3 regions of the Kitasatospora terrestris genome follow, and region 2 is predicted to be linked to each of the others. Evidence: riboswitches for the same ligand, from Rfam matches in the RefSeq annotation. Region 2 holds a riboswitch; each other region holds the start of a gene.
The links. A riboswitch is a leader RNA that binds a small molecule or an ion and turns the genes downstream of it on or off. The one in region 2 is predicted to bind cyclic di-AMP.

Region 1 (9,304 bases), 2.7 Mb from region 2:
TGGAACAGGTCTCCGACTGGCTGACCAAGATCCTGCTCGGCGCCGGGCTCACCCAGATCGGCACCCTGCCGCACCGGCTGCGGGAGCTCGGCGAGTGGCTGTCCCCGGTGGTCGGCGGCGCGGCCGGCGACCGCGGCGGCGCCGCCGGGTTCGTCTCGGCGCTGGCCGTGTACTACACCGTGGTCGGCTTCGTGGCCGGCTGGCTGCTGACCCGGCTGCTGCTGGCCCGGGCGCTGACCGCCGCCGACCGGCAGACGCTCGCCGACTCGGTCGCCAAGACCGTGGTCGCGGCGCCCTCGCTGGGCTTCGGGCCGGAGCGCGTCCGCGAGCTCTTCGAGACCGGGGTGGAGGGGCTGCGGGTGCAGGCGCTCGCGCTGCTCCAGGGCGCGCCGGACGCGCGGAACGTCGACCTGATCACCCAGGCCATCGACCGGCACCTGTCGCCGTTCGAGCTGCTGCAGGCGCTGCTCGCCGCCAAGGCCGCCGCCGGGCTGCCGGACCTGGGCGAGGCCGACCGGGCCGCGCTGCGCTCGGCGGTCGCCTACAAGCTGCGCAACACCCGGACCGTCCCGCCGTACTCGCGCCGCCGGGCGGTGGCGGAGGACGTCCTCAAGCGGCTGCCGGAGACCGCGGCCGCGCCCGCTCTGATCCCCACCCAGGCGCAGGGCGAGGCCGAGGCCCTGATCCCCACCCAGGCGCAGGGCGGGGCCGAGGCTCTGGGCCGGATCCCGGCGCGGAACGGGGATCAGCCGGAGGCGGCGGCGAAGGACTGAGCCCGGGGCCTGCGGGCCTCCCGCGCCGGGGTGCGCAGGACCAGCAGGCGGTGCGGACGTGCCCCGGGCCGGGCCGCGGGCACCTCGCGCATCTCGGTGGCGATCCGGTGGCCGCCGAGGGCGGCGCGCAGGCCCGGCAGGTGGGGGCAGCGGCGGCCGGTGCCGTCGTGCAGCGGGTAGACCCGGACCTCGCCGCCGGGCCGGGTGACGCGCGCGAGTTCGAGCAGGGCGGCGAGCTGGGCCTGCGCGGAGAACACCTCGGGGTAGGCGAAGAGCAGGTAGGAGCTGAGGGTCAGCGCGAAGGTGCGGTCGGCGAACGGCAGGCGGGGCAGGGCGGCGGCGATGTAGCGCTCGGGGTGGGCGGCCCGGTCGGCGGTGAAGATCCGGCGGGCGCGGTCCCAGCTGCGCAGGTACTTCTCCGGGGAGCGCCGGTCGGCCGGCAGGTACCGCCCCGGGTCGGTGCGGGCGGCGGCCTCGGTGGCCCGCCGCCCGGCCCGGGCCAGCTCGGCGAGGACCGGGGGCGGCAGCGCGTACACCGGGTCGGCGGCGATCACCTCGCAGCCGAGCTGCCGGGCCTCGGCCGCCAGCCCGGCCGCGCCGCCCGGGCAGTCGAGCACCGGGCCGCCGACCGCACCCAGCCGACTGCGGGTCAGGCCGAAGAGCCGGCAGTACTCGTCGAGCGGACGGGAGGTGATCAGCGTCGGCGCCTGGTGGTCCATCACGCTCCTCGGGCGACTCGCGGGCGACCGCTTCATCGGACCACGGCCCGTCGGCCGCCGCACCCCGGACCGGGGCGGGGTGACCGCCGGTCAGCGGGCGCCGAGCAGGCCGCGTATCGCCAGGCGGCTGACGTTGGTGACGCCGCGGATGATCTGCGGGGTGAGCAGGACCAGCAGCACCCCGAGCAGGGAGACCCCGGCGATCTGCCACGGCTCGGTGACGTAGGCGTGGTGCTCGACGCCGGCGCGGTCCGTGTACTCGTAGAGCTGGTACCCGGGCCAGGGCGTGTAGCGGGCGAACACCCAGTGGTAGAGCGGGTAGAGCGCCAGCGACCAGCCGACCGTCAGGAAGACCACCGACAGCGTGAAGGAGAGGATCGCCCAGGGCAGCATCAGCACCTGGTAGAGCGCGGCGCGCCAGCCGGCGCCGTCGGCCAGCCGGGCGGTGACCGCACCCCAGAAGCCCTCGCGCTCGGGGCGGACGGCGGGCGGGGCGGTCACCTCGGTGTCGAGCATGGTGCGGGCCCGCTGCCGGTCCAGCGCGCCGAGGCCGCGGGCCAGGACCAGCAGCAGCGCCAGCACCGGCAGGCCCAGCGCCGTCACCACCAGGCCGAGGCCTGCGCCGAAGAGGGCCACGGTCACCACGAACCCGGCGATCGCCACCGGCAGGCCGGTGAGGGTGAAACCGAGCTCGCGGTAGGTGCTCGCGGCGAACGGGGCGCGCCAGAAGGCGGGCCGGTGCGGCCCGGCCGGGCGGGTGCGGAAGGTGTCGGCGCGGTGCAGCGTACTGGTCGTCATGTCGGGCCCCTCGGCGTCGTGACTGCTCACGGTGCAACGGTGCCCGAGCGGGGAGGGTCGGCGGAATGAAGCCTGCTGCCGACTTCGGGGTGGGGTTGTCCCCACCCCCTCAGGTGGTGCGGGCTGCCGCCCACTCCGGTTCGAGCAGGGAGTACTGGAGCGAGTCGCGCCAGCTCCCGCCGACCCGCAGCTCGTGCCGGATCCGGCCCTCCAGCCGGAAGCCGGCCCGCTCCACCACCCGCGCGGAGGCGGTGTTGTCCGGGTCGATGCGGGCGGCCAGCCGGTGCAGGCCGAGCGTCCGGAAGCCGAACCCGCAGAGCAGTTCGGTGATCTCGCCCGCGTACCCCCGGCCCCAGGTGTCCCGGCGCAGCGCGTACCCGACGAACGCGGCGGTGTCCCCGTCCCGGGTGAACGCCGCCTGCCCGATCGGCACCCCGCCCTCGCCGTCGTCCCCGGCGTCGGCGAGCGGCACCACCGCCAGGCGGTAGTAGGTGCGCGGCTCGCGCTCCGCCTCCTCCAGGTAGTGGCCGATCTGGTCGGCGCACTCCTCGACGCCGCGCGGCTCGAACGGCAGGTACCGGGCGGTCTGCGGGTCGCCGAAGACCGCGTGCAGCGCCTCGGCCTCCTCGGGCGTCTGCCGGTACTCGCGACAGATCAGGCGCGGTCCCGTCAGCCGGATGAGTTCCATGGGCCCCGACCCTACCGCCGCAGGTGAGCGGGGTCGGCGGAGCCGGTTACCGTACCTGGGTGACTGACGAGGACCTGCGGCTCAGCCCGCGCACCCGCACCGCCGAGCTGCTGGCCTGGGCCGGGGAGGAGGGCCGCCCGCCGGTGCCGGACGGGGCGCTGCGGACCGTGCTGACCCTGCTGGAGCTGGGCGGCGCCCGGCTGCACGACGGCTACCCCGAGCTGAACTCCGCCCAGCTGGAGCAACTGCTTTACGAGCGCCTGTACCTGTACGTGCAGCCGGTGGACGAGCCCGGGGCGTACGAGGCGTACGGCGAGGCCGTCCGGCTGCTGATCGACCGTCAGCGGGCGGCCCGCCGGCTGAACGCCAAGCGGTGGGAGCGGCTGCACGAGGAGGCGGAGTGGCAGGGCGAGGTGCTCTGCGGGCTGCTGCGCCGGGCCGACCTGGTCACCTGGCCGCGCCTGTACACCCTGCTGCTGCGGGCCGACGGGATCGACCCGGCGGACGGGGGCGCGGTGCGGGCTTGGCTGGACGGGTTCCGGGAGCTGCCGGAGGAGGAGCGGCTGGGGCGGTACGCGACCGCGCCCGGACTGGTGGCGGCCGAGGGCCAGGAGGAGTGGGACGCGGCGCGGCTGCTGCTGGTCGGCATGGCGACGGACGGCGCGCGGCGGCTGCTGGAGCAGGGGCTGATGCAGCGCAGCTACCGGAACCTGGCGGAGCTGACCGCGCGCGGGCTGCCGATGCCGGAGGAGCTGGCCGGGGACTTCGACGGGTTCGAGGCCGCGGTGGAGGCGGAGGCGCTGCGGCTGTACGGGGAGTGGACGAGCCCGGGGCTGGCGGCGCTGCTGGTGGCGGAGTACCCGGACCTGGCGCCGGAGCCGGGCCCCGGGGACATCGAGGCCTACCTCGCGGAGCGGGACGAGCCCGGCGAGGGCTGAGCCGGGAGCGGGCCGGACGGCACCGGACGGCGGCGGGTGGCCGCGCGGAGGGCGGAACCCGCGAGCGGTCCGGCGCCGTCCGGCCGGAGGGGCCCTGCGCACGGAGCGGACCGGGCCGGACAGAGCCTGCGCACGGAGCCGGTCAGGGCGGGCTCCGGGCCGGGTCCGACGGGCCGGGCGCGGGGAAGGGGCCGCGGCCCGGCTGCCGTCGGGAGCGGCTACGGGGTGAGGCCGTGCGATCCGAGCCAGGTGAGCGGGTCGATCGGGGCGGCGCCGTCGGGGCGGACCTCCAGGTGGAGGTGGGGACCGGTGACGCCGGTGACGTTGCCGGTGGCGCCGACGGTGCCGAGCACGGTGCCGGTGGTGACGGGGCCGGCCGGGGTGGTGATCCGGGCGAGGTGGCAGTACCAGAGCTCGGTGCCGTCGGGCAGGGTCTGGATCACCCGGTAGCCGTACGGGCCGGACCAGCCGGCGGAGGTGACGGTGCCGCCGGTGACGGCGGTGACCGGGGTGCCGGTGCGGGCGGCGAAGTCGAGGCCGGTGTGCAGGTGGGCCCAGTGCGCGCCGGCCTGGGCGAACTGCGCGGCGAGGCGGTAGCCGGTGACCGGCAGGGCGTGGTCGCCGAGGGGGACCGCGGCCTCCTGCGCGGCGCGCCTGGCCTCGGCCTCCTGGGCGGCGGCGATCCGGGCGGACTCGTCGGCGGCGGTGCGCCGGCCGTCGGCCTGCTGCTGGATGCGGGCGGCGAGGGCGAGTCCGGGGTCGGCGGACAGGACGGTCCCGGAGGCCTCGTCGGGGGCGGTGACGGAGGGGGCGGCGGGTGCGTCCGCGGCGTGGCCGGCCGGGGCGGCGGCGAAGCCGGTGGCGCCGAGCGCGGCGGTCATCGCGGTGACGCCGAGCAGCGGGCCGGTGCCGCGGGACTGCCGGGGCAGCCGGTGCCGGGTGTCGTGCCCGGTCGGGTGGTCGAGCAGGCTGGTGGCTGCGCCGGAGCTGTCAGCGGTCTGGGTGGACGCCACGGGGGCGCACTCCTTCCTTCCCTCTCGCCGACCGGGTTAGCTGACGGGTTCGGAGGTGGAAGGTCTCCTACGGCCGGTGGCCCGGGGGCCTGGCCGATTCACCCCAGGGAACGTGGTTCCCCGGCTCCTGGGCGCGCCCGCGAGGGGGCGGCCCGGTGGATTAGGCGACCGCGCGCGGTGCCGTGTGGGTACGGCGTTGCCGACCGCGCTGCGTTATCAAACGTTAATCCTATGGACCCCCTGTTTCCAAGCGTCTCGGGAGAGGCAGTGATGCCCTCCTGACGACCTGTGGGCGATTTGTGATGATTCGACGGGCCCGACGGAGGGGTTGACGGCTAAGGCTATTAGCCTTAGCTTTATGGCTAACAGCAATCGGCACCGCCGACGCACGCAGCCCGCAGGAGGCCCGCGATGAGCTCCACGACCACCCCCACCCGCTTCTTCGACGTCCCCGGCGGCCGGATCGCGTTCGACGACACCCCGGGCGAGGGACTGCCGGTCGTCCTGCTCCCGGGCATGCTCGACCAGCGGGCCGCCTACCGGCACCTGGTCCCGCTGCTCACCGCGGCCGGCCACCGGGTGATCACCATGGACCTGCGCGGCATGGGCGAGTCCTCGGCCGAGTTCGTCGACTACTCCCCGGCCGCGATCGCCGCCGACCTGCTCGCCCTGCTCGACCACCTGGGCATCGAGCGGGCCGTGCTGGCCGGCAGCTCGTACACCGGCGCGACCGTGGTGAAGGCGGCCGGGCTGGCGCCGGAGCGGGCGGCCGGCGTGGTGCTGATCGACGCGTTCATCGAGAACCTGCCGCTGAACGCCTTCCAGAAGGCGTTGTTCGGCGTGGTCGGCCCGGTGGTCAAGGCGTTCCCCGGGGTGTGGGGCACGCTGCAGAAGTTCTACTTCCCGACCGAGCGCCCGGCCGACTTCGACGCGTACCGGGCGGGCCTGTCGGCGATGCTGCGCGAGCCGCACCGCAAGGTCGCGCTGGCCGGTTACCTCTCCGGCGACTCGGCGCCGGTCGGCTGGTCGGCGGCGGTCCGGTGCCCGGCGCTGGTGCTGATGGGCACCGAGGACCCCGACTTCCCGGACCCGGAGCTGGTGGCCGACCGCCAGGCGGCGGCGCTGAACGGCCGCAAGGTGATGATCGAGGGCGGCGGCCACTACCCGATGGCCGGCCACCCGCAGGCCGTCGCCGCCGCGCTGCTCCCGTTCCTGGCGGAGGTCGCCTGATGCCCCGGGTCGGACTCACCCCCGCCGCCGTGGTCGACCGGGCGCTGGAGCTGGTCGACGAGCACGGTGTCCAGGAGCTCACGCTGGCCGCCGTGGCCGGCCGGGCCGGCGTGGCCACGCCCTCGCTGTACAAGCACGTCCCCGGCGGCCTGGCCGAGCTGCGCCGGCTGGTCGCCGTCCGGGTCACCGGCGAGCTGGCCGACCGGCTGGCGGACGCGGCGCTCGGCCGCTCCGGCGACGCGGCGGTGGCCGCGCTGATGGCGGCGTACGCGGCCTACGCCACCGAGCACCCGCGGCGGTACGCGGCGGTGCCGCAGGCGCCGCAGGAGGACGACCCGGAGCAGCTGGCGGCCGCCACCCGGCTGGTGGAGGTGGTGCTGCGGGTGCTGGCCGGCTACGGGCTGGACGGCGCGGAGGCGATCCACGCGACCCGGACGGTGCGGGCGATGGCACACGGGTTCGCCTCGCTCGCCACCGGCGGCGCGTTCCGACTGGCCGAGGACCGGGCGGTGACGCTGGACCGGATGACCCGGGTGCTCACCGAGGGCCTGCGCTCCTGGCCGTGAGCCGCGGGGCCCGGAGGCCGTGACCGATGCGCCGGACGGGCGTTGGGCAGGGCATGAAGAAGCGCTCGATGCTCGCCTTTGCCTCGCTCGCCGTCGGTGTGGTGGCCTCCCTGACCGCCCCCAGCGCGCACGCCGTCCCGCAGGTGCCCGCGGGCCCGCTGACCGACGCGATCACCGCCCCCGACCTGCCGCTCGGCCTCGACCGGGTCGAGACCGTCACCCCGGAGCTGCCCGACCTCCAGGCCTGAGGCCCGCGTACCGGCGCGCGCCTCCGGCAGGGGCGCGCGCCGGTACGTCTTCGGATTGCCTTCGATACCGTTCCGTCACCGTTCACGCGTAAGACTGTCAGCCCAGCGGGAAGTACTACAGTCGGGTCGACCCACGACCCGTCAGCTCACCCGGCGGCAGCACGGAGGACAGGAACGATGACGCAGACGGCGCAGCACACCGAGCCCGTCACCGGCCTGGTCCCGGCACCCCGCCGCCCGCTCGACCCGGAGCCCGCCCCGGCGGCCGAACCGCGCAGCACCCCGGTCGGTGAGCTCCGCCGGGCGTTCGCGGTGCTGCGCGGCCTGCGCACGCTGCGCCCGGTGGCGGCGCGCCCGCAGCCCGGCTACGGCGAGGTGGACGGGCAGTAACGGACGGGGGCCCGGCACGGGGAACGGCACGGGAACCCGGCCCGTCGACCCGCGCGGGAAGCGGCACAAGTACGACTATCCGGACATTCGGCGATAAATTGAGCTGAACCAGCGGATCGTCAGCGGCCTGTGCCCGCGTACCGGCGGAGGTGCCGTGCCCGCAGTCACCACCGTCGCCAGGAGGGCCGGCGCGCGGCTGCGCCGCAGCCCGCTCGGGCGGTGGCTGAGCCGGCTGCTGGACGGCGACCCGGCCGCCGAGCGGGCCGCGCTGGCCGTGCTGGTGGTGCTCTCGTCCACCCTCACCTGGCTGGCGATCCTGAAGCCCGATCTGTGCCCGCCGTCCGCGCTGGTCTTCCCGGTGATCCTCGGCGGCTACCTGCTGCACGTCCACCGGCAGTACCTGCTGATCGGCGCCGTCGCGCTCTGCCTGGTCGCCGACGGGCTGCTGCGGCAGCCGTACGGGGTGCGGCCGGGGTCGGTGCTGGTGATCGCGTCGGCGGCGGCGCTGGTGCTGGCCACCTCGCGCTACCGGACCCGGCTGGGCCTGCGCGGCCTGCGCGGCGACACCATGCTGGTCGAGCTCGCCGAGCACGCCCTGGCGCTCGGGCGGCTGCCCGACGGGCTGCTGGACTGGCGGTTCCACCAGGCGGTGTCGCCGGTGCGGGGCACGCTGTTCTCCGGTGACTTCCTGCTCGCCGCGCACCAGCCGGAGCGGGACCTGCTGGAGGTGGTCCTGGTGGACGTCTCCGGCAAGGGCAGCCGGGCGGCCGCCCGGTCGATACACCTGTCGGGGGCGTTCGCGACGCTGCTCGGCTCGGTGGAGCCGGAGCGGTTCCTGCCCGCCGCCAACGACTACCTGGCCAAGCTGGACTGGGAGGACGCCTTCGCCACCGCGGTGCACCTGGCGATCCGGCCGTCGGACGGGCGGTACCGGGTGTTCAACGCGGGGCACCCGCCGGCCGTGCAGTACTGCCGGGCCGGCGGCGGCAGCTGGCTGCGGGCGGGGGTCGGCGGCCCGGCGCTGGGGGTGCTGGCCTCCGTGCCGTACCCGCCGCAGCGGGGGCGCCTGGCGCTCGGGGACTCGCTGCTGCTGTACAGCGACGGGCTGGTGGAGGTCCCGGGCGAGGACATCGACGAGGGCATCGACCGGCTGCTGGCGGCCGCGGCGCCGCTGCTGCGGTACGGCGGGACCGGGGACCCGGCGCAGACGCTGGTGCGGACGGTGGCCCCGGACGTGCAGGACGACCGCTCGGTGATCGTGGTGCGCCGGCTGGGAGCGGGCGCCTGAGACCCGGTGGTTCGCAACCGGCCGGGTGAGCGATCTGTCAATAGGATGTTCAGCAACAGTGAAGGCGCACGCGGCGCGCGGCACGACCGGAAGGGCCTGGTACCGCCATGGACCTGACCTCGAACCGCCGCGCCACCCGGACCGAGCTGCGCTGCGTCCGGCTGCTGCTGCGCGCGTCGAGCGCGACCGAGCTGCTCGGGACGGTCCTGCTGGAGGGGCCGAGCTGGATCACCCGCGAGGGGTCCGCGCTCTACCTGCTGGACTCCGCCGGGATGCTGCGCCTGGCGGCCTCCGACAGCCTGCCGGAGTGGGCGCACGAACGCTACGGCGTGGTCGACCCGGCCGGCGACCTGCCGGCGGCACTGGCCCTGCGGCGGCGCGAGACGGTGCTGCTCAGCCCGGAGCAGACCAGCGCCGACTACCCGGACACCAACGCCGGCCGGGGCACCGGACTGGTCGCGCTGGCGGTGATGCCGCTGGTGGTGGACGGCGACCCGATCGGGGCGCTGGCGCTGGCGCTGGCCCACCGGGGCACCGTGCCGCGCCGCGACCTCGACACCCTGGAGACCCTCGCGGAGGCCTGCGCGACCCGGCTGTCGCACCTGATCGACCACGTGCACGCGGCCGCCGGCCCGGTGCCCGACGGCATCCGG
Region 2 (9,304 bases):
CCCGCGGTCCCCGCCGCACGGCAGGCACCCCCGGGCGACTGCGCCTGGCCGTCAGCAAGCACTGGTACGCCTGGACCCTGGTGGCGCCGGTCTGCATCGTCGTCGCGGTACTCGTCGGCTACCCGCTGCTGCAGGGCCTGTACCTGTCGACCACGGACGCGAACGACAAGAACTCCGAGAAGCAGATCGGCCAGTTCCTGCACATCCCGGCCAGCTACAAGAACGTCGGCCTGGACAACTACACCGAGATCCTGTTCGGCGCCCACAGCACCTTCTGGGCCCGCCTCGGCTGGACGGTCACCTGGACGGTCTCCTGCGTCGCCGTCAGCTTCGTGGTCGGCCTGACCCTGGCCATCATGCTGAACCGCAAGGTGCGCGGCCGCTCGGTCTACCGCACCCTGCTGATCCTGCCGTGGGCCGTCCCGGCCTTCGTCTCCACGTTCAGCTGGCGCTTCATCATGAACAACGACCGGGGCTTCCTGAACCACGCCCTGGACGCCATGGGCCTGCCGACCTTCGACTGGCTCAACGACCCGACGATGGCCCAGGTCTCCGTCGTCCTGGTCAACGTCTGGCTGGCCTTCCCGTTCGTGATGGTGGCCGTCCTCGGCGGTCTGCAGTCCATCCCCGCCGAGCTCTACGAGGCGGCCGAGATGGACGGCGCCAACGCCTGGCAGAAGTTCTGGAACATCACCCTGCCGTCGCTGCGCCCGGTCAGCTCGACCGTGATCCTGCTCAGCACGATCTGGACCTTCAACATGTTCCCGGTGATCTTCCTGCTGACCAACGGCGGCCCCGGCGACCAGACCCAGCTGCTGGTCACCACCGCCTACCAGAAGGCCTTCACCGGCCTGCGCCAGTTCGGCGAGTCGTCCGCCTGGGGCGTGCTCATCCTGTTGATCCTCGTGGTGTTCGCCGTGCTCTACCGGCGCTCGCTGCGCAAGCAAGGCGAGGTGTGGTGACAATGAGCGAGCGAAGCGAGCTCATCATCGAAGCGGCCGCTGGCGAAGCCACCGACGAGCGAAGCGAGGCGGGAGCATGAGCCGCAACGAGAAGCGCACGTTCGCGGCGTCGGCCGGCCTGCACGCCGGCCTGATGGCCGCCTCGCTGATCGCGGTCTTCCCGGTGCTGTGGGTCTTCCTCACCTCGCTGAAGCCGGCCGGCCACGAGACCAGCGCCAAGTTCTTCGACCAGCCGTCGTTCTCCGGGTACACCGAGCTGCTGACGAAGACCAAGTTCCTCACCTGGTTCGGCAACACCGTCCTGATCGCGGGCTTCACCACGGTGCTCGGCGTCTTCCTCGCCGCCACCACCGGCTACGCGGTCAGCCGCTTCCGCTTCCCCGGGATGCGGCCGCTGATGTGGACCCTGCTGGTCACCCAGATGTTCCCGGTGGCGATCCTGATCGTCCCGATCTACCAGCTGCTCGGCAAGTTCCACCTGCTCAACCAGCCGGTCGGCCTGATCCTCACCTACATGACCATCTCGGTGCCGTTCTGCGCCTGGACCATGAAGGGCTACTTCGACACGATCTCCACCGAGATCGACGAGGCCGGCCGGATCGACGGGCTCAACCCGTTCGGCACCTTCTGGCGGCTGATCCTGCCGCTGGCCCGTCCGGGCCTGGCGGTCACCGCCTTCTACTCCTTCATCACGGCCTGGGGCGAGGTCGCCTACGCCTCCCAGTTCATGACCGGCCTGGACAGGATGACGCTGGCCGGAGGCCTGCAGACCTTCGTCAACCAGTACAGCCAGAACTGGTCGATGATGTCGACCGCCTCGGTGCTGATCGCCATTCCGGCGGCCGTCGTCTTCATCCTCGTGCAGCGTCACCTGGTGGCCGGCCAGACCGCCGGCTCCATCAAGTAGCCCTGCGGTCCGGTCCGGCAGCATCCGCCGGACAGCCCCAGACCCACCGCTTCCTACGTCCCCGAGGGATACCGCCCATGACCCAGAACCTGGCCGACGCGGCCCGGCCCGCCGCCGCCCCCGCCGCAGTGCCCACTGCCCGGACGACTGCCGCGAGCGCCGACGCGTCCAGAGGCTGGTGGCGGGACGCGGTCATCTACCAGGTGTATCCGCGCAGCTTCGCGGACGCCAACGGCGACGGCATGGGCGACCTCCCGGGCATCCGGAGCCGCCTCCCGTACCTGAAGGACCTGGGTGTGGACGCCGTCTGGCTGTCCCCGTTCTACGCCTCGCCGCAGGCCGACGCCGGCTACGACGTCGCCGACTACCGCGCCGTCGACCCGATGTTCGGCACCCTGCTGGACGCCGACGGGCTGATCCGCGACGCCCACGCGCTGGGCCTGCGGATCATCGTCGACCTGGTCCCCAACCACTCCTCCGACCAGCACGAGTGGTTCCAGCGCGCGCTGCGCGAGGGCCCTGCGTCCCCTCTGCGCGACCGCTACCACTTCCGCCCCGGCAAGGGCGAGGACGGCGAGCTGCCGCCGAACGACTGGGAGTCCATCTTCGGCGGGCCGGCCTGGACCCGCACCGCGAACCCGGACGGCACCCCGGGCGACTGGTACCTGCACCTGTTCGCCCCGGAGCAGCCCGACTTCAACTGGGAGAACCAGGCCGTCGCCGACGAGTTCCGCTCCATCCTGCGGTTCTGGCTGGACATGGGCGTGGACGGCTTCCGGATCGACGTCGCGCACGGCATGGTCAAGGCCCCCGGCCTGCCCGACCTCGGTTCGCACGACCAGCTGAAGCTGCTCGGCAACGACGTGATGCCGTTCTTCGACCAGGACGGCGTGCACGCCATCTACCGCAGCTGGCGCAAGATCCTCGACGAGTACCCGGGCCAGCGGATCGGCGTCGCCGAGGCGTGGACCCCCACCGTCCAGCGCACCGCCAACTACGTCCGCCCGGACGAGCTGCACCAGGCCTTCAACTTCCAGTACCTGGGCACCTCCTGGGCGGCCGACGAGCTGCGCGAGGTGATCGACCTCTCGCTCGACTCGATGCGCCCGGTCGACGCCCCCACCACCTGGGTGCTGTCCAACCACGACGTCACCCGGCACGCCACCCGGTTCGCCAACGAGCCGGGCCTGGGCACCCAGATCCGCACCGCCGGCGACCGCGAGCTCGGCCTGCGCCGCGCCCGGGCGGCCTCCCTGCTGATGCTCGCCCTGCCCGGCTCGGCGTACGTCTACCAGGGCGAGGAGCTCGGCCTGCCGGACGTCACCGACCTGCCCGACGAGGTCCGCCAGGACCCGTCGTTCTTCCGGGCGGAGGGCCAGGACGGCTTCCGCGACGGCTGCCGGGTGCCGATCCCGTGGTCGGGCACCGAGGCGCCGTACGGCTTCGGCCCGAACCCCGGCGGCCCCAGCTGGCTGCCGCAGCCCGACTCCTGGGCCGGGCTGAGCGTCGAGGTCCAGACCGGTGACCCGACCTCCACCCTGGAGCTCTACCGCTCCGCGCTGGCCGTCCGCCGGGCCCACCCGGCGCTCGGCGGCGGCACCGAGGTGACCTGGCTGGAGTCGCCGGAGGGCACCCTGGCCTTCCGCCGGGACAGCGCCGAGGGCTCGTTCGTGTGCACCGTCAACACGACGGGCGAGGCTGTCCGGATCGCCGCCCCCGGCCGTATCCTGCTGTCCTCCACCGAGGCCGTCGCGGTGGACGGTGAGGCGATTCTTCCGGCGGACAGCACCGTTTGGTGGGCGGTCTGACATGGTTGCAATAGGCTCTGGGATCGTGACTACGGCGCGACTCTCCGACATCGCGGCGCAGGCGGGGGTCAGTGAGGCCACCGTCAGCCGCGTCCTCAACGGCAAGGCGGGTGTGTCCGCGACCACGCGGCAGACCGTGCTGGCCGCACTCGACGTGCTCGGGTACGAGCGGCCGACCCGGCTGCGACAGCGCAGCGCGGGTCTGATCGGCCTGATCACCCCGGAGCTCAGCAACCCGATCTTCCCCGCCCTCGCCCAGGTGATCGAACAGGTGCTCAGCCGCCACGGCTTCACGCCGGTGCTGTGCACCCAGACCCCGGGCGGGTCGACCGAGGACGAACTGGTCGACATGCTGGTCGAGCGCGGGGTGGCGGGCATCGTCTTCGTCTCCGGCCTGCACGCCGACACCACCGCCGACCACGACCGGTACGCCAAGCTCACCGGCCGCCAGGTCCCGTTCGTGCTGATCAACGGCTTCAGCGAGAAGATCGCCGCGCCGTTCATCTCGCCGGACGACCGGGCCGCGATGGCGATGGCCGTCCAGCACCTGGTCGAACTCGGGCACGAGAAGATCGGCCTGGCGGTCGGCCAGAAGCGGTACGTCCCGGTGCTGCGCAAGATCGAGGGCTTCACCGCCGCCGTGCGGCAGCTGCTCGGCGCCTCCCCGGAGGAGGCCGAGGCGCTGGTGCACCACACCCTGTTCAGCGTGGAGGGCGGCCACGCGGCCGCCAACGCGCTGCTCGACAAGGGCTGCACGGCGATCGTCTGCGGCAGCGACATGATGGCCCTCGGCGCGATCCGCGCGGTCCGCCAGCGCGGGCTGTCGGTGCCGCAGGACGTCTCGGTGGTCGGGTTCGACGACTCGCCGCTGATAGCGTTCACCGAGCCGCCGCTCACCACCATCCGCCAGCCGGTCGAGGCGATGGCCACCGCGGCCGTCGACGCCCTGCTCGAGGAGGTCGGCGGGAGCCCGGGCCAGCGCTCGGAGTTCATGTTCCAGCCGGAGCTGGTGATGCGCGGCTCCACCGGCGCCAACTCGCGCTGAGCGTACGTGAAGGGCCCCGGAGGGACGGTCTCCCTCCGGGGCCCTTCACGTTGTCTCCCGGCCGCCTCAGCCCTCCTGGACGGGCGCCTGCGGGGCCGCCAGACGGCTCTCGTCGGCCGCGTCGCCGGTCCGCGCCTCGGTCCGGCGCCGGGTGGCCAGGAAGTCGCGGACGACCAGCTCCACGGCGTCCTGCGGGCTCTTGGTGCCGGCCAGCAGCATCACCTCGATGGCGAGGTCGGCGTCGAGGGACACGGTCACCTTGGCCATGGCGGCTCCTAGCGCTCTGCGGGGTTCGGCGGAACGGCCGACGGCCCGAGCATAGGCCGCTGCCCCCGGAGCCGACCAGGCTCTCCGGGGGCAGCGGGCGGCGCTCACCGCGCCTGCGGTCAGACGCGACCGGCGAAGTCCGGCGCCCAGTTGGCGACGGTCTCGGTGCGCACGCCGGCGCGCGGGTTGGCCGCCTCGACGTACTTGCCGTCGCCGACGTAGATGGCGACGTGGTAGACGCCCGAGTTGCCGCCGTTGTTGGACCAGAACAGCAGGTCGCCCGGGAGCAGGTTGTCCAGCGAGACGCGGGTGGCGTAGTCCGCCTGGTCCGCGGCCACCCGCGGCAGCGAGATGCCGGCCTGGCGGAACGCGGCCTGGGTCAGGCCGGAGCAGTCCCAGCCGCCGTTGCCGGCGCCGCCGTAGATGTAGGCCTGGCCCAGCTTGGACAGAGCGAAGTCGATCGCGGCGGCCTTGGAGCCGGTGGCCTTCACGGCCGCGGTGGTGCTCTTCGCGGCGGTGGTCTTCGCCGGCGCGGCGGTGGAGGCGGCGGCGCTCTTGGAGGTCCCGGCGGACTTCCACGAGTCGCTCTTCCACGAGCCGTCCCAGGAGGACGACTTGGTGGCGGTCTCCGGCTTGGCCGGGGTGGCCACCGCGACGTTGCCCAGGGCGAGCCGCTGGCCCGGGTAGATCATGTCGGGGCCCTCGGTGAGCACCGAGCGGTTGAGCTCGTACAGGCGCTGCCAGCCGCCGTCGACGTGGTGGCTCTCGGCGATGGTCGACAGCCAGTCACCGGCGGCGACCGTGTAGGTCTCGGTGGCGGCCTGCGGCTGGGCGGCCTCCTGCTTGGGGGCCTCCTGCTTGGGGGCCTGCTGCTTCGGGGCGGCCTGCTGCGGCGCCTGCTGCTTCGGGGCCTGCTGCTTGGGGGCGGCCTGGACGGTGGAGCCGGTGCTCGGGGTGCCGGCGTCGACCTGCGGCGCCTCGCCGCCCTTGGTGAGCCCCGCCTTGACGGAGCAGACCGGCCAGGCGCCGGGGCCCTGCTCGGCCAGCACCTTCTCGGCGACGGTGATCTGCTGGGCCTTGGTGGCCTGGTTGGCCTGCGGCGCGTACGCGTGGCCGCCGAACGCAGCCCAGGTGCTGGAGGTGAACTGGAGACCGCCGTAGAAGCCGTTGCCGGTGTTGATGGACCAGTCGCCGCTCGACTCGCACTGCGCGACCTTGTCCCAGGTGGACACGGAGGCGGCGGAGGCGGTGCCGGAGAGCAGGCACGGGATCGAGAGGCCGAGGCCCACCACGCCGGTGGTGGCGATGGCGCGTCGGGCGCGCTTGGCGTTTGCGGACAGCATGAAGACGTGTTCCTCTCCCACGCCTGCGAGGTGAGCTGTCGGATTCGGGCTGGAGTTGCCCGGCCGTGCAAGCACGGCTTCACCCCAAGCCCGGGAGAGGCCTGACCTCGTCCCGGGCGACTTACCTGGTTCCCCCGCCCCTGCCGTGGTGCGTTGAGCGCTGCCGACCGACCCGGCGGCAGGACTCGGCGTTCCGGGTGGGATGGGTCCGTGTGACCACGAACGTGGGCAGCACGTTAGGCAGAGTTAAGTTGAAACTGCAAATGAGTGTGATATACCTCACATGGTGTTTTCGCAGGCGGAGCCGGTCGGATTCGACCGCTTTCGCGCAACACCCGTGCCGTGGGAGGGAGCTGCCTATGCTTCAGGCGACAGCGCCGGATGCGGAGCCCGCGGGAGGGGCAGCCGATGACGCCCACTGAGAATGCGCCGCCGCCGGATCCGGGGGACCCTGCTCCCCGGCCGGCCCGCCACCGGCGGCCGGTCGCCCGCCGGAGGCTGCTCGCCTGGCTGGCCGTCGGGACGGTCGCGGCCGTGACCGGCGGGGAGGTGTTCCGCCAGTCCCTCGCCGACGCGAAGACCGGCAGACCCGCGCCCCCGCTGCCCGCGACGCCCTCCCCGGTCCCCTCGGCGGAGCACACGCACGGCGCCCCGCCGCCCGGCCCGAGCCAACCTCCGCCGCCGGTCGACGAGTCCGGCCGCCGCTGGTCCGACCCGGCCGGCTGGGGCGGCGCCGTTCCCGGCCCCACCACGGCCGTCCGGATCACCGACCGGGTGCTGCTCGACACCGACGCCGCCGTCGGCTCGCTGCTGATCGACCGCACCGGCTCGCTGGTCTTCGCCCGGGACAGGACCCTGTCGCTGGCCAGCGCCGGCAACGTCGAGGTGCGCGGCTCCCTGGCCCTCGCACCGACCGGGGCGGCGGTCCACACCCTGCGCTTCCCCGAGGTGGACGAGAAGCGCTTCCAGGGCGGCGGAACGGCCCTGGTCGGCAGCGACACCGGCCTATGGGTCACCGGCACCGGCTACCTCCGGCTCGACGGCGCCGCCAAGACCGCCTGGGTCCGCGCCGCCGCGGCGCTCAAACCGGGCGAAACCACCATCAAACTCTCAACTGCCCCCGAAGGGTGGCAGACCGGCGACGAGCTGGCGATCACCCCGACCCTCGCCCCCGACACCGACGGCTTCTCCACCGCCTACGACTACGCCACCGTCCGCTCGGTCGACGGCGCCACCGTCACCCTCGACGCGCCGCTGCGCCGGGCCCACCCGCGGGTCGCCGTCGGTGCCGGGCTCACCCTCGGCGCCGAGGTGCTCAACCTGACCCGCACCGTCCGGGTCGAGGGCACCGCCGAGGGCCGCGCCCACATCCACATCACCAGCTCCCGGCACGCCGACGTCCGGCACGCCGCGCTGCGCTGGCTCGGCCCGCGCGCCGCCGGCAAGGACAAGTGGAACGGACAGCCCGTCACCGAACCGGTGCTGGGCCGGTACGGGCTGCACTTCCACATGCTCGCCGACTCCTCCCGGGGCACCGTGGTCGAGGGCGTGGTGGTCCGCGACACCGGCAACCACGCCTTCGTGCCGCACGCCAGTCACGGCATCACCTTCCGATCGTGCATCAGCCACGAGACCTGGGAGGACGCCTACTGGTGGGACGGCCCGCTGGACACCCGCACCCCGCAGGGCCCGTCCGACGACATCGCGTACGACGCCTGCGTCGCCTCCCGCACCGTCTTCGAACCCAACCCGCGCGCCTACCGCCTGACGGGCTTCAGCCTGGGCGCCGGCAGCGGCTCCAGCGCGCGCGGCTGCGTCGCGGTCGGCGTGCAGGGCGCCACCGGCGCCTCCGGGTACGAGTGGCCGGAGACCAGCGAGGGGGTGTGGACCTTCGAGCGCTGCCTGGCCCACAACAACCTGGAGAACGGCGTCTTCGTCTGGCTCAACGCCCAGCACCACCACACCGTCGCCCAGTTCGTGGCCTACCACAACGGCGGCTGGGGCATCGAGCACGGCGCCTACCTCAACGACTTCGACTACCTGTCGAGCGTGCTGTACGGCAACGCGGGCGGGGGAGTGGCGGTCCACGCGCTGGGGCGGGAGAAGGGGACGCGCTTCGACGGCCTGCTGATCGACGCCGCCGGGCAGTCCGACTACGCGGTCGCCACCGCCAAGCACCAGCTCGCGGGCGAGACCGTGACGATCAGCCGGTGCCGGATGACCGGCTACCGCAAGGCCGGCGTGGCCTTCCGGGCCGACCCGGAGGGGAAGCCGGACGACATCGCGGTGCTCGACTGCGAGTTCGGCGGCAACGAGGTCTGGCTCGACCCGGAGGCGCCCGCGCCCAAGCGGATCCTGTTCCGCAAGGCGGGGCAGGGGCAGGCGGTCGCGCTCAGCAAGCCGGGCACCGGGCCGACCGCCGTCCCCCAGTGGAACGCGGCCAGCACCCCCGCGGACGCGCCGCCGGCCCAGCAGGCCGTCGCGCCGCTGACCCTCACCCTCCCGGACGCGGCGAGCAGGACCACCCGCACGCAGCCGTGAGCCCGCCGGCAGCTCCGCGACGTGAAGAAGGGCCCCCGCGGGGGCCCTTCCTCGTGTCCGTTCCGGGATTCCCGGACTACTCCGCCGCGGGCTCCCCGGCGTGCGCCGGCTCGCCCTGCTCCACGTGCTCCGCCTGCTCGACCGGGGCGGCCGGCAGGACGGCGAGGTAGGTGGAGGCGATCAGCTGGCCCACCGTCGGGTACGCGCCGAGCGGGGCCGCGCTCGGGCAGCCGGTCTCCTCGGCGGCGGCCGCGAGCAGCTCCGGGTCGGCCTCGGGGCCGATCACCAGCGGCGCCAGCGCCGGTCGCTCGGAGCCGGTCGCCTTCAGGTGCTCGACGGCGGCGGCGACGGAGCCGGGCACGTCCAGGGCGGCGGCGACCACCGGCACGGCGAGCCGCGCGGCGAGCAGCACGCCGGTGATCCCGGCGGAC
Region 3 (9,304 bases), 6.1 Mb from region 2:
GTGCTGCGCAACACCGCGCCCGCCGAGGGCAAGGGGGGCAGCCCGTCCAAGGCCCAGTACCGCCTCGACGACGCGGTCCGCGACGCGGTCGCCAAGCGCGCGTCGGAGCTGCTCGCGCCGTTCCCGCTCTACCCGGGCGTCGACCTGGCCTGAGCCCGCCGCACCGTACCGGGAGGCCGACCGCGGTGTCGGCCTCCCGGTACGGTGACGGGATGTCGCTTCCCGTCGACGTCACGCAGACCGTCACGACCTTCCTCACCGCCGTCGACCGGTCCGCGCCGGGCCTGGTCGAGGGCCTGTACCTGTGCGGCTCGCTGGGGTTCGGCGAGTACGTCGCCGGGCACAGCGACGTCGACTTCGTCGCCGTCCTCGCCGAACGCCCCGGACGGGCCGCGCTGGACGCCCTCGCCGCCGCCCACGCCAGCGTCCGCGCGGAGCACCCGCGCCCGTTCCTCGACGGCCTGCACGCCGTCCGCGCCGACCTCGCGCGGTCGCCGGACGAATGCCCCGACCTCCCGTGCACCCGGAACGGCGAGTACCGCGAGGCCGGCCGGTTCGGCGTCGACCCGGTGACCTGGCACGAACTCGCCCGCCACAGCGTCCCGGTGCGCGGCCCGCGGCTCACCGAGGCCGACGTGTGGACGGACGACGCGGCGCTGCGCGCCTACAGCCGGCGCAACCTCGCCGAGTACTGGTCCGGCACCGCCGCCGCGATCGCCGCGGACCCCCGGGCCGCCGCCGGCCCGTTCGCCGCCGAGTGGTGCGTGCTCGGCGTCAGCCGCCTGCACCACCTGCTCGCCACCGGCGCCCTCACCACCAAGTCGGGCGCCGGCCGCTACGCCCTGACCGCCTTCGAGGCCCACTGGCACCCGATCATCACCGAGGCCCTGGCCCTCCGCGAGGGCTCCCCCTCCTCCTACGGCGAGGACACCGCCCGCCGCGGCGCGGACACCGTCGCCTTCACCGCCATGGCCGTCGAGGCGGGCCTCGCCCTGCCCGTCCCGTAGCGGACGGCGGGCGAACGGCCGTCAGGCCAGGTACCTCCAGACGGCGAACACCCGGGGGTCGTGCTCGGAGAAGACGTCGAGCGGTCCGACCCGCTCGGCCGCCAACGCGGCCCGGGGGTCGTCACGGAGGGCGAGCGCGTAGGCCCCCTCCAGCCGCAGGTCCGGGTCCTCCTCGTCGAGGAGGGAGAGGAGGGCGTCGAGAACGGGGACGCTCCGGTCCTCCGAGAGGGCCAGGGACGCGGCGGCTCGGCGCCGCACCGAGCGGGCTTCGTCGCGGACCAGGAGCACCAGGGCGTCCCTGATCGCCGGCTCGAGTCGGCCGTCGGCCGTGAAGCGCGGAGCGAACACCTGGGCCACGGTGAGCCGCACGCCGGGGTCGGGGTCGCGGACCAGGCCCAGCAGTGCCGTCGTGGCCGCCTCGCTGCGTGCGGTGCGTTCCTCGCTCAGGCAGAACGCCGCCTCGGCGCGTACGTCCGGCTCCGGGTGGGCTACGTGGCGGAGGCCGACGGCCTCCCGATCCGGGTGCTCGTGGCCGCTGTAAACATCCAGGACAGCGGCGAGCACGTGGCCGTCCGGCTCGTCCAGCGCCCAGTCCGCCAGGAAGTCGGCGTCACGGGACATCTCCGGCCTGCGGTACAACGGCACGAAGAGGTTCCGGATCTCCAGGACCGATGCCAGGAAGCGCCGGTGGACGGGATCCGGACGGTTCCGCAGGGCGGTCAGCTCCGACCAGACGCGTGGACCCTGGCGCCGGCCGAGAAAATAGGAAGCGGCGAACCAGTTGCTGTCGCCCGCCTCCGCGCCCGGGACGGCGCGGGCCATCACCACCTCGACGGGCGGGAACAGCACGAAGCTCCACTCCAGGGCGGTGAGGACGGCTCCGTGCCCGTTCCGCACGGTGAGCCCGCCGAGGGACAGCTCGTCGAGCGTGTCGCCGTCGGATTCGTCGATCCGGCGCACGACGACCGGCCCGGTGGCCCCGGTCCGGCGGCGCAACTCCTCGACCGCGCCGGTCTCGTGCCAGTGCCGGGCCCGGTCGAGCAGGCGGTGCCGGGCGGCTTCGGGGAGGCGCAGGCGCGGCTCGTCCCCGAGGACGGCGCGGACCAGGGCGGGGGAGCCGGTGTCGACCGCCCGCAGCAGCGGGGTGCTGCCGTCCGGGAGGTCCCGGTCCTGGTCGGCACCGGCGTCGACCAGGAGCTCCGCGGTGCGGTGGTCGAGGCCGGCCACGGCGGTGCAGAGCAGGGGCAGGCCGTCGGGGCCCGGGGTGTCGGGTGCGGCGCCCTGTTCCAGGCGGGCCCGGACCGCTTCCGCGTCCTTGGCGATCACCGCACGGACCAGCCGGTCCGTCAGGTCCGGCGACGGCTCCGTCAACACTCCCCCTGATGCCCTGTCCACTACCGAGCGTGCACCCCACCCGGCCGGTCCCGCACGTGCCTCTGGAATTCGGCTCCGCCGCCGAGCACCTGGTGGAGCCGCTCCGCGGTCGCCCGCGGACGGAGGACGTAGGCGTTGTGCCCGCCGGGGAACGGCTCGCAGGCAATCCCCAGCCGCTCGGCGAGCAGGGCGGCGCAGCGGTGCGGCCAGTAGCGGGCGGAGTCCTCGCCGGCGGCGGGGACGATCCGGGCCGGGGACGCGGCGAGCGCGGCCAGGTCGAGCCGGTGGGTACGGACGGCCGGGGTGTCGTGGGTGAGCAGGAAGGCTGCGTTCGCCCGCTGCTGCGGGCCCGGGGCTCGGAGTTCGACCTCCGGCTCGCGGTCGCTCGGGTCGATGCCGACGAGCTCCGCGAACCTGCGCAGGGCCGGGGCGGTTCCGTCAGCCGCGAAGGCCTCCTCGGCGGAGCGCAGGTCCCTGAGGGCGGCGGCCCGCTCGGGATCCGGCAGGACCTGGGTGACGGGCGGTTCGTGGGCGACGAGGGTGGCGACCTGCCCGGGGTGTCGGGCGGTGAGTTCCAGCCCGATCAGCGCGCCGAGGCTGCTCCCGTAGACGTGGGCGGGCTCGGCGGTGTGGGCGGCGAGCAGCCGGGAGAGGTCGTCGGCGTGCGTGCGGGGGCTCGCTCCGGGCCGGTCGGCGGTGCTTCCGGACAGGCCGCGGCGGTCGTAGGTGAGGACGGTGTACCGGTCGGCGAGGCGGTCGGCGAGGGCCTCGGTCGCGGTGGCGTCCCCGTGGCCGCCGGCGACGAGCACCAGCACGGGGCCCGAGCCGCGGACGAGGTGGCGCAGCCGGGCGCCGGGTACTGCCAGCAGGGACGCTTTCATCGGGTGACCACCGTTCGGTTCGTACGGGCCGGCCTGACGGGACGTCACCACTGTGCGTCGGCCGCCGTCGGGTGGGGAGCGGAGCGCTCTTCCTGGGATTGGCGGTCCCTGGCAAACGGGTGGCGCCGGGCCCGGCGTGCGGTGGTATCACTACCGGCATGGGGATGGACCGCGATCAGCTCGCCGACTTCCTGCGCCGGTCCCGGACGCGGCTGGGCCCGCGGGACGTCGGGCTGCCCGAGGGGCCGCGGCGGCGCACGCCCGGGCTGCGCCGCGAGGAAGTGGCCGTGCTCGCCGGGATGTCCGCCGACTACTACGTGCGTCTGGAGCAGGCCAGGAGCCCGCAGCCGTCGGACCAGATGCTGGCCGCGCTGACCCGGGCCCTGCGGCTGGGCGTCGACGAGCGCGACCACCTGTACCTGCTCGCCGGCCACCGCCCGCCGGAGGCCGACCGGGCCGGGGAGTACCTGCGGCCGAGCCTGCTGTACCTGCTCGACCGGCTGGAGGGCGTCCCGGTGCAGGTGCTGAGCGACCTGGGTGACCTGCTGGCGCAGAACGAGCTGGCGCAGGCGCTGTTCGGCTGCGTCTGCTCGGTGGCCCGCCCGGACCGCAACATCGTGCTGCGCTGGTTCTCCGACCGGGTGGTGCGTGATCGCCTGGCCGCCGAGGAGCACGAGGAGTACGCCCGGCAGCTGGTCGCCGACCTGCGCGCCGCGGTCGTCCGGCGCGGCACCGACGAGGCGTCCCGCGCCCTCCTCGCCCGGCTCCGGGCCTCGGCCGCCGGGCAGGAGTTCGCGGCGCTCTGGGAGCGGCACGAGGTGGCGGTCCGGACCTCGCACCCGTACCGGCTGGTCCATCCCGAGCTGGGCCGGATCGTCTTCGACTGCGAGGTGCTGGCGACGCCGGCGGCCGACCAGCGCCTGCGCGTCTTCACCCCGCCGCCCGGCGGCACCGAAGCCCTCGACCTGCTGCGCGCGCTCGGCCCCGAGCACCGGCACTGCGCCGAGGCTGCCTCCCGCGGCTCCTAGCCCCCGCACCCCGACCGCTTCATCGGCCTCCGACTCCTGCACCGGCGCACGGAACCCGCACGCCGCGCCCCTCCCTGCGTCGGCGGCCTGCTGCCGGTGCTCGGCGGCGGGCCCGGCCCGGCCGGGTCCGCCGGCTCCGCGCCGCCGGCTCCCCCGCCGGATAGGCTCGACCTCCCGACGAGCACCGCACCGGAGGCACGCCTTGGACAGCAGCGCCTGGGACACCCGCTACCGCAGCTCGGAGCTGGTCTGGGGCACCGAGCCCAACCGCTGGGTCGCCGCGGAGACCGCCGACCTGCCGCCCGGGCGGGCGCTCGACCTGGCGGCCGGCGAGGGCCGCAACAGCCTGTGGCTGGCGGCCCGGGGCTGGCGGGTGACCGCGGTGGACTTCTCCCCCGTCGCGCTGGGCCGCGCCCGCGCGCTCGCCGCCGCGCTGCCCGCGGAGGCGGGCGCCCGGGTGGAGCTGGTCGAGGCGGACGTGCTGCGGTACGAGCCGGAGGCGGCCGGGTACGACCTGGTGCTGATCGCATACCTGCAGTTGCCCGCCGGGCAGTTCGCGTCCGTGCTGGTGCGCGCGGCGGGGGCGGTCGCACCGGGCGGCACGCTGCTGGTGGTGGGTCACGACTCGACCAACCTCGCCGGGGGCGTGGGCGGGCCGCAGGACCCGGCGGTGCTGTACCGCCTGCCGGAGATCCTCGCCACCCTCGCCGGCAGCGGCCTGACGGCCGTTCGGGCGGAGCGGGTCCGCCGCCCTGCGACCCGTCCTGACGGGACGCCGGGTGAGGCGATCGACACCCTGGTGCGCCTGCGTCGCGGGTGAATCCGGCACGCTTGGCGGCCGACCGGACGGGGCATGCATGACGGGTCCACGCCAACTCCACCCGGAAGGTCGATCCGTGAACCGCAAGTCCTTGGCCCTGCTCACCGCCGCGGCCACCCTGCCGCTCGCTCTGTCCGGCACCGCCGCCGCCCAGCCCTCCGGGGCGGGCCCCGCGGCGTCCGCCGCCTGCAGCTACACCCCGGCGGTCCCGGCCGACAACTTCAAGGGCATCCCGGTGTTCGACGCGAAGCGGGCGGCGAAGCCGTACAGCGCGACGCTGCGCACCTCCCAGGGCGCGATCACGTTCAAGGCGCTGACCGACAAGGCGCCGTGCACCACGTTCTCGTTCCGGTTCCTGGCCGAGCACGACTACTTCGACCGCAGCCACTGCCACCGGCTCACCACCCAGCGCATCTTCGTGCTGCAGTGCGGCGACCCGACCGGCACCGGCAGCGGCGGGCCCGGCTACTCCTTCCCGGACGAGAACCTGGAGGGCGCCACCTATCCGGCCGGGACGGTGGCGATGGCCAACGCCGGCCCGAACACCAACGGCAGCCAGTTCTTCTTCGTCTGGAAGGACACCAAGCTCTCCCCCGCCTACACGCCGTTCGGTCGGGTGACGGCGGGGCTCGACGTCCTGCAGAGGATCGCGGCGGGCGGCGAGGACGACCAGAACAACCCGGGCGACGGCTTCCCCACCCTGCCGGTGAACATCCGTCACGTCGCCATCACCAAGCGCTGACCGGACCGACACATACCTCCGGCCGCCGACCTGGCGTCAGCGGCCGGACCGTACCGTGGTTCGAGCTTCGCGCAAGCGAGTTTCGAACGGCCGCGCGGGGCGGCGGTGTGCGGACGGGGCTTGTGGGGAGGCTGTGGTTTGTGGGCGACGAAGGCGGACGGCCCGTGACGGGGCCGTGATCCGGGCGGTATGAGCTTGTGATTGGCTGCCCGGGTTGAATAGTCTCCGTGCAGCCCGCACACGCGGGCCCCGTGCGCGGAAACGCCGAGCCCTGTCCGCCGCGCTCCCGGGATGCCGAACACACCACCTGGGGCAGGGGTGGGGGAACCAGGTCAGTCGCCGTCCCCGACGGCTCGGGGTGAAGCCGCCTCCCGGCGGCCGGGCCACCTCCCGGTCCGAACCCGACAGCTCACCTCGCAGGCGTGCGGAGAGGGACGTCCTCATGCTCTTCACGGGCCCGGGTCGGCACCGCCGCCCCACCCAGGCGGAGAAGGCCATCGCTGTCGCGAGTATCGCGGGCGTGGGCCTGGCACTGCCCCTGCTGGCCGCCACCGGGGCGCAGGCCGCGCCGACGCCGGTCTGGGACAAGGTCGCGGGCTGCGAGACCGGCGGCAACTGGAGCGCGGACTCCGGCGACGGCTACCACGGCGGCCTGCGCTTCACGGACTCCACCTGGGCGGCGTACGGCGGCACCGAGTTCGCGCCGAGCGCGGACAAGGCGACCCGCAGCCAGCAGATCGCGGTGGCCGAGCGGGTGCTCGCCGCCGAGGGCGAGGGCGGCTGGGGCACCTGCGCCCAGCAGGCGGGCCTGTCCCGGGACGGCGTGACCGGCGTGGTGGACGTCAACGACTCGGCGGACGAGACCGGCTCGCTGCGCGGCAGCCGGGGCGTCGACATGGTGAACGCGGCCCAGGACGGCTCGCTGCCCGCCGCGCACACCACCCCGGTCTTCTCCGGCCTCCCGGGCTGGGACCCGGTGTACAGCGTGTACTGGTACGAGCAGGACGGCGGCTGGTTCTGGACCAGCCACCGCTCGGTGTACGAGCACCACGTCAGCTCGGCCGCCGCGAAGGCGGCGAAGGCCGCGCAGGACGCCCGGGACGCGCAGGGCATCACGGCGCCCGCCACCACCGCGCCGGTCGCCCCGGCGACTCCGGCGACTCCCGTGGTCCCGGTCGACCCGACGGTTCCCACCGCGCCGGTCACCACGACGCCGACCCTGCCGACCGACCCGACCGGGACCCCGACCGTCCCGCCGGTCACCGTCGACCCGACCGCTCCGATCACCGGCGCCCCGACGCTGCCGGTGGCGCCGCCGGTCGACCCGACGGCGCCGGCGACCGGTCCGACCACCCCGACGGTCCCGGGCGCCGACGCCACCGCTCCGGCCGCGCCCACCGCGCAGCCGAGCTCTCCCGCCACCGAGACGGCCCCGCCGGCCGCCGCCCCGCAGGCGTACACGGTGGCGGCGGGCGACACGCTGGCGTCCATCGCCCGCAACAACGGCCTGCAGGGCGGTTGGAAGGGGCTCTACGAGTCCAACAAGCAGGTCGTGGGTGACAACCCGGACCTGCTCAAGCCGGGCCTGGTGCTCGAGCTGGACAAGTAGGGGCCGCCGGGCCGCCGGTCAGTGGATGACGCCGGCGGCCCGCAGCAGCCAGCGGTTGGTGCGGCCGACCAGCCCGGCCCTGTCGAGGACGCCGATCACCTTGGCGGCCATCTCCACCTTGGTGGCCCGCCAGTGCGGGTTGGCCTTGGCGACGGCGCTGCCGACCTCGGGGGCGATGCCGACGGCGCGGTACAGGCGCGGGTGGATCAGGCTGACGGTGGCGAAGTAGACGATCAGACCGATGAACAGCTGCTCGTAGCGGCGCCGGACCGGACCGAGCCGGCGCCGCACCAGCTCCTCGCGCGCGTAGCTGATGTGCCGCGACTCCTCGATGACGTGGATCCGGGACACCTGCCGGGTGAGCGGCTGGAGCGTCTCGTCGGCCATCAGTTCGCGCTGGAAGGCGTCCAGGATCTCCTCGACGTACATGGTGCCGCCGAAGGTCTGGCTGTGCGTGGAGATCGCCTTGAAGAGCCGTCCGAGGTTGTGCGCCACCGGGCGCACGCCGTACGCGGGGACGCCCATCCAGCTGATCATCCTGGCGAACATCACCGAGTGCCGGCACTCGTCGCCGATCTCGGTCAGCGCGTACTGCACGTGCGCGGAGGTCGGGTCCTGGTCGAAGGAGTGCCGCAGCAGCATCTGCATCAGGATCTCCTCGAACCAGATGCCGACGCTGGCGATCGAGGCGGTCTCGTGCTTGCTGAGCTCGATCCGCCGCTCCTCGTCCAGTTCCTCCCACAGCGGGGTGCCGTAGAGCGAGAGGCGGTGGGGCGGGCAGTAGTAGCGGCCGGGCTCGGGGGCGGAGTCCCAGTCGACGTCCTTGAGCGGGTCGAAGGAGAGCTTGGCGGACGAGGCGAGCAGGCGTTCGGCGGTCCGCTCGCGGTCGCGCAGGCGGGTCGTCTCGGGCATGGGGATCTCCTTCGCGGCGCGTACGTGTCCCGTGCCGCGACGGTAGAAGTTATTAGACCCACCGTCAATACACCGCGCAGAACCCGTCTACCCGGGCCACCCCGCCAGCGCGCGGCGGCTGCGGAAGCGGTGCTCCTCCCCGCTCACCGGATCAGTGAACTCCAGCGACCTGGCCAGCAGTTGCAGCGGCGCCCCGAAGTCCTCCGGCTCGGACGCGGGCCGCACCACGGGGTAGATCGGGTCGTGCAGGATCGGCACGCCCAGGCGGTTGAGGTGCACCCGCAGCTGGTGGGTGCGGCCGGTGTGCGGCAGCAGCCGGTAGAGCGCCAGGCCCGCGCGGTGGCCGACCAGCTCCACCCGGGTCTCCGCGTTCGGCTCGCCGGGCACCTCGTACGCCGCCATCTCGCCGCGCACCTTCACGATCCGGCTGCGCACCACCGCCGGCAGCTCCAGCGCGGGATCGTGGCGGGCCACCGCCCGGTACTCCTTGCGGGCCAGCCGGCGCTCGAACAGGCCCTGGTAGGCGCCCCGGTGGCGCGGATCGGCGACGAACAGCACCACGCCCGCGGTCAGCCGGTCCAGCCGGTGGGCGGGGCTGAGCGCGGGCAGGTCGAGGTCGCGGCGCAGCCGGGCGAGCGCGGTGTCGGTGACGTGCGAGCCGCGCGGGGTGGTGGCGAGGAAGTGCGGCTTGTCCGCGACCACGATCCGCTCGTCGCGGTACAGCACCTCCACCTCGAAGGGCACCGGCTCCTCGTACGGGGTCTCCTCGCGGTGGAACCACAGGTACCCGCCGGGGGTGAACGGGGTGTCGGCGTCGATCGGGCCGTGGGCGGCGACGAACTCGCCGCGGGCCAGCATCCCGGCCACCCGGTCCGGTCCGACGGCGCGGCCGTACCGCTCGCGCAGGTAGTCGGCGGCCGTCGGCCACGGG

Region 1: linked by a shared signal. The riboswitch ahead of ABEB06_RS21170 (M23 family metallopeptidase) and the one ahead of ABEB06_RS08610 (transglycosylase family protein) in region 2 are both predicted to bind cyclic di-AMP.
Region 3: linked by a shared signal. The riboswitch ahead of ABEB06_RS36425 (transglycosylase family protein) and the one ahead of ABEB06_RS08610 (transglycosylase family protein) in region 2 are both predicted to bind cyclic di-AMP.

The regions. Positions count from the first base shown of each region.
Region 1 is NZ_BAABIS010000001.1:4,570,148-4,579,451, reverse strand. It holds gene ABEB06_RS21195 (hypothetical protein) at 1-773, shown strand, start outside; gene ABEB06_RS21190 (hypothetical protein) at 746-1,492, opposite strand; gene ABEB06_RS21185 (sensor domain-containing protein) at 1,583-2,290, opposite strand; gene ABEB06_RS21180 (GNAT family N-acetyltransferase) at 2,400-2,978, opposite strand; gene ABEB06_RS21175 (hypothetical protein) at 3,038-3,916, shown strand; gene ABEB06_RS21170 (M23 family metallopeptidase) at 4,135-4,929, opposite strand; cyclic di-AMP (ydaO/yuaA leader) riboswitch at 4,940-5,073, opposite strand; gene ABEB06_RS21165 (alpha/beta fold hydrolase) at 5,341-6,159, shown strand; gene ABEB06_RS21160 (TetR-like C-terminal domain-containing protein) at 6,159-6,725, shown strand; gene ABEB06_RS21155 (hypothetical protein) at 6,794-6,973, shown strand; gene ABEB06_RS21150 (hypothetical protein) at 7,151-7,363, shown strand; gene ABEB06_RS21145 (PP2C family protein-serine/threonine phosphatase) at 7,518-8,651, shown strand; gene ABEB06_RS21140 (SpoIIE family protein phosphatase) at 8,759-9,304, shown strand, end outside.
Region 2 is NZ_BAABIS010000001.1:1,846,870-1,856,173, reverse strand. It holds gene ABEB06_RS08635 (carbohydrate ABC transporter permease) at 1-962, shown strand, start outside; gene ABEB06_RS08630 (sugar ABC transporter permease) at 1,039-1,869, shown strand; gene ABEB06_RS08625 (glycoside hydrolase family 13 protein) at 1,947-3,677, shown strand; gene ABEB06_RS08620 (LacI family DNA-binding transcriptional regulator) at 3,679-4,722, shown strand; gene ABEB06_RS08615 (hypothetical protein) at 4,789-4,989, opposite strand; gene ABEB06_RS08610 (transglycosylase family protein) at 5,109-6,332, opposite strand; cyclic di-AMP (ydaO/yuaA leader) riboswitch at 6,340-6,502, opposite strand; gene ABEB06_RS08605 (hypothetical protein) at 6,741-8,873, shown strand; gene ABEB06_RS08600 (sirohydrochlorin chelatase) at 8,950-9,304, opposite strand, start outside.
Region 3 is NZ_BAABIS010000001.1:7,986,636-7,995,939, reverse strand. It holds gene ABEB06_RS36460 (glycine hydroxymethyltransferase) at 1-153, shown strand, start outside; gene ABEB06_RS36455 (hypothetical protein) at 213-1,007, shown strand; gene ABEB06_RS36450 (hypothetical protein) at 1,029-2,381, opposite strand; gene ABEB06_RS36445 (alpha/beta fold hydrolase) at 2,402-3,262, opposite strand; gene ABEB06_RS36440 (helix-turn-helix transcriptional regulator) at 3,427-4,290, shown strand; gene ABEB06_RS36435 (class I SAM-dependent methyltransferase) at 4,493-5,110, shown strand; gene ABEB06_RS36430 (peptidylprolyl isomerase) at 5,187-5,852, shown strand; cyclic di-AMP (ydaO/yuaA leader) riboswitch at 6,135-6,291, shown strand; gene ABEB06_RS36425 (transglycosylase family protein) at 6,295-7,461, shown strand; gene ABEB06_RS36420 (AurF N-oxygenase family protein) at 7,480-8,373, opposite strand; gene ABEB06_RS36415 (pseudouridine synthase) at 8,461-9,304, opposite strand, start outside.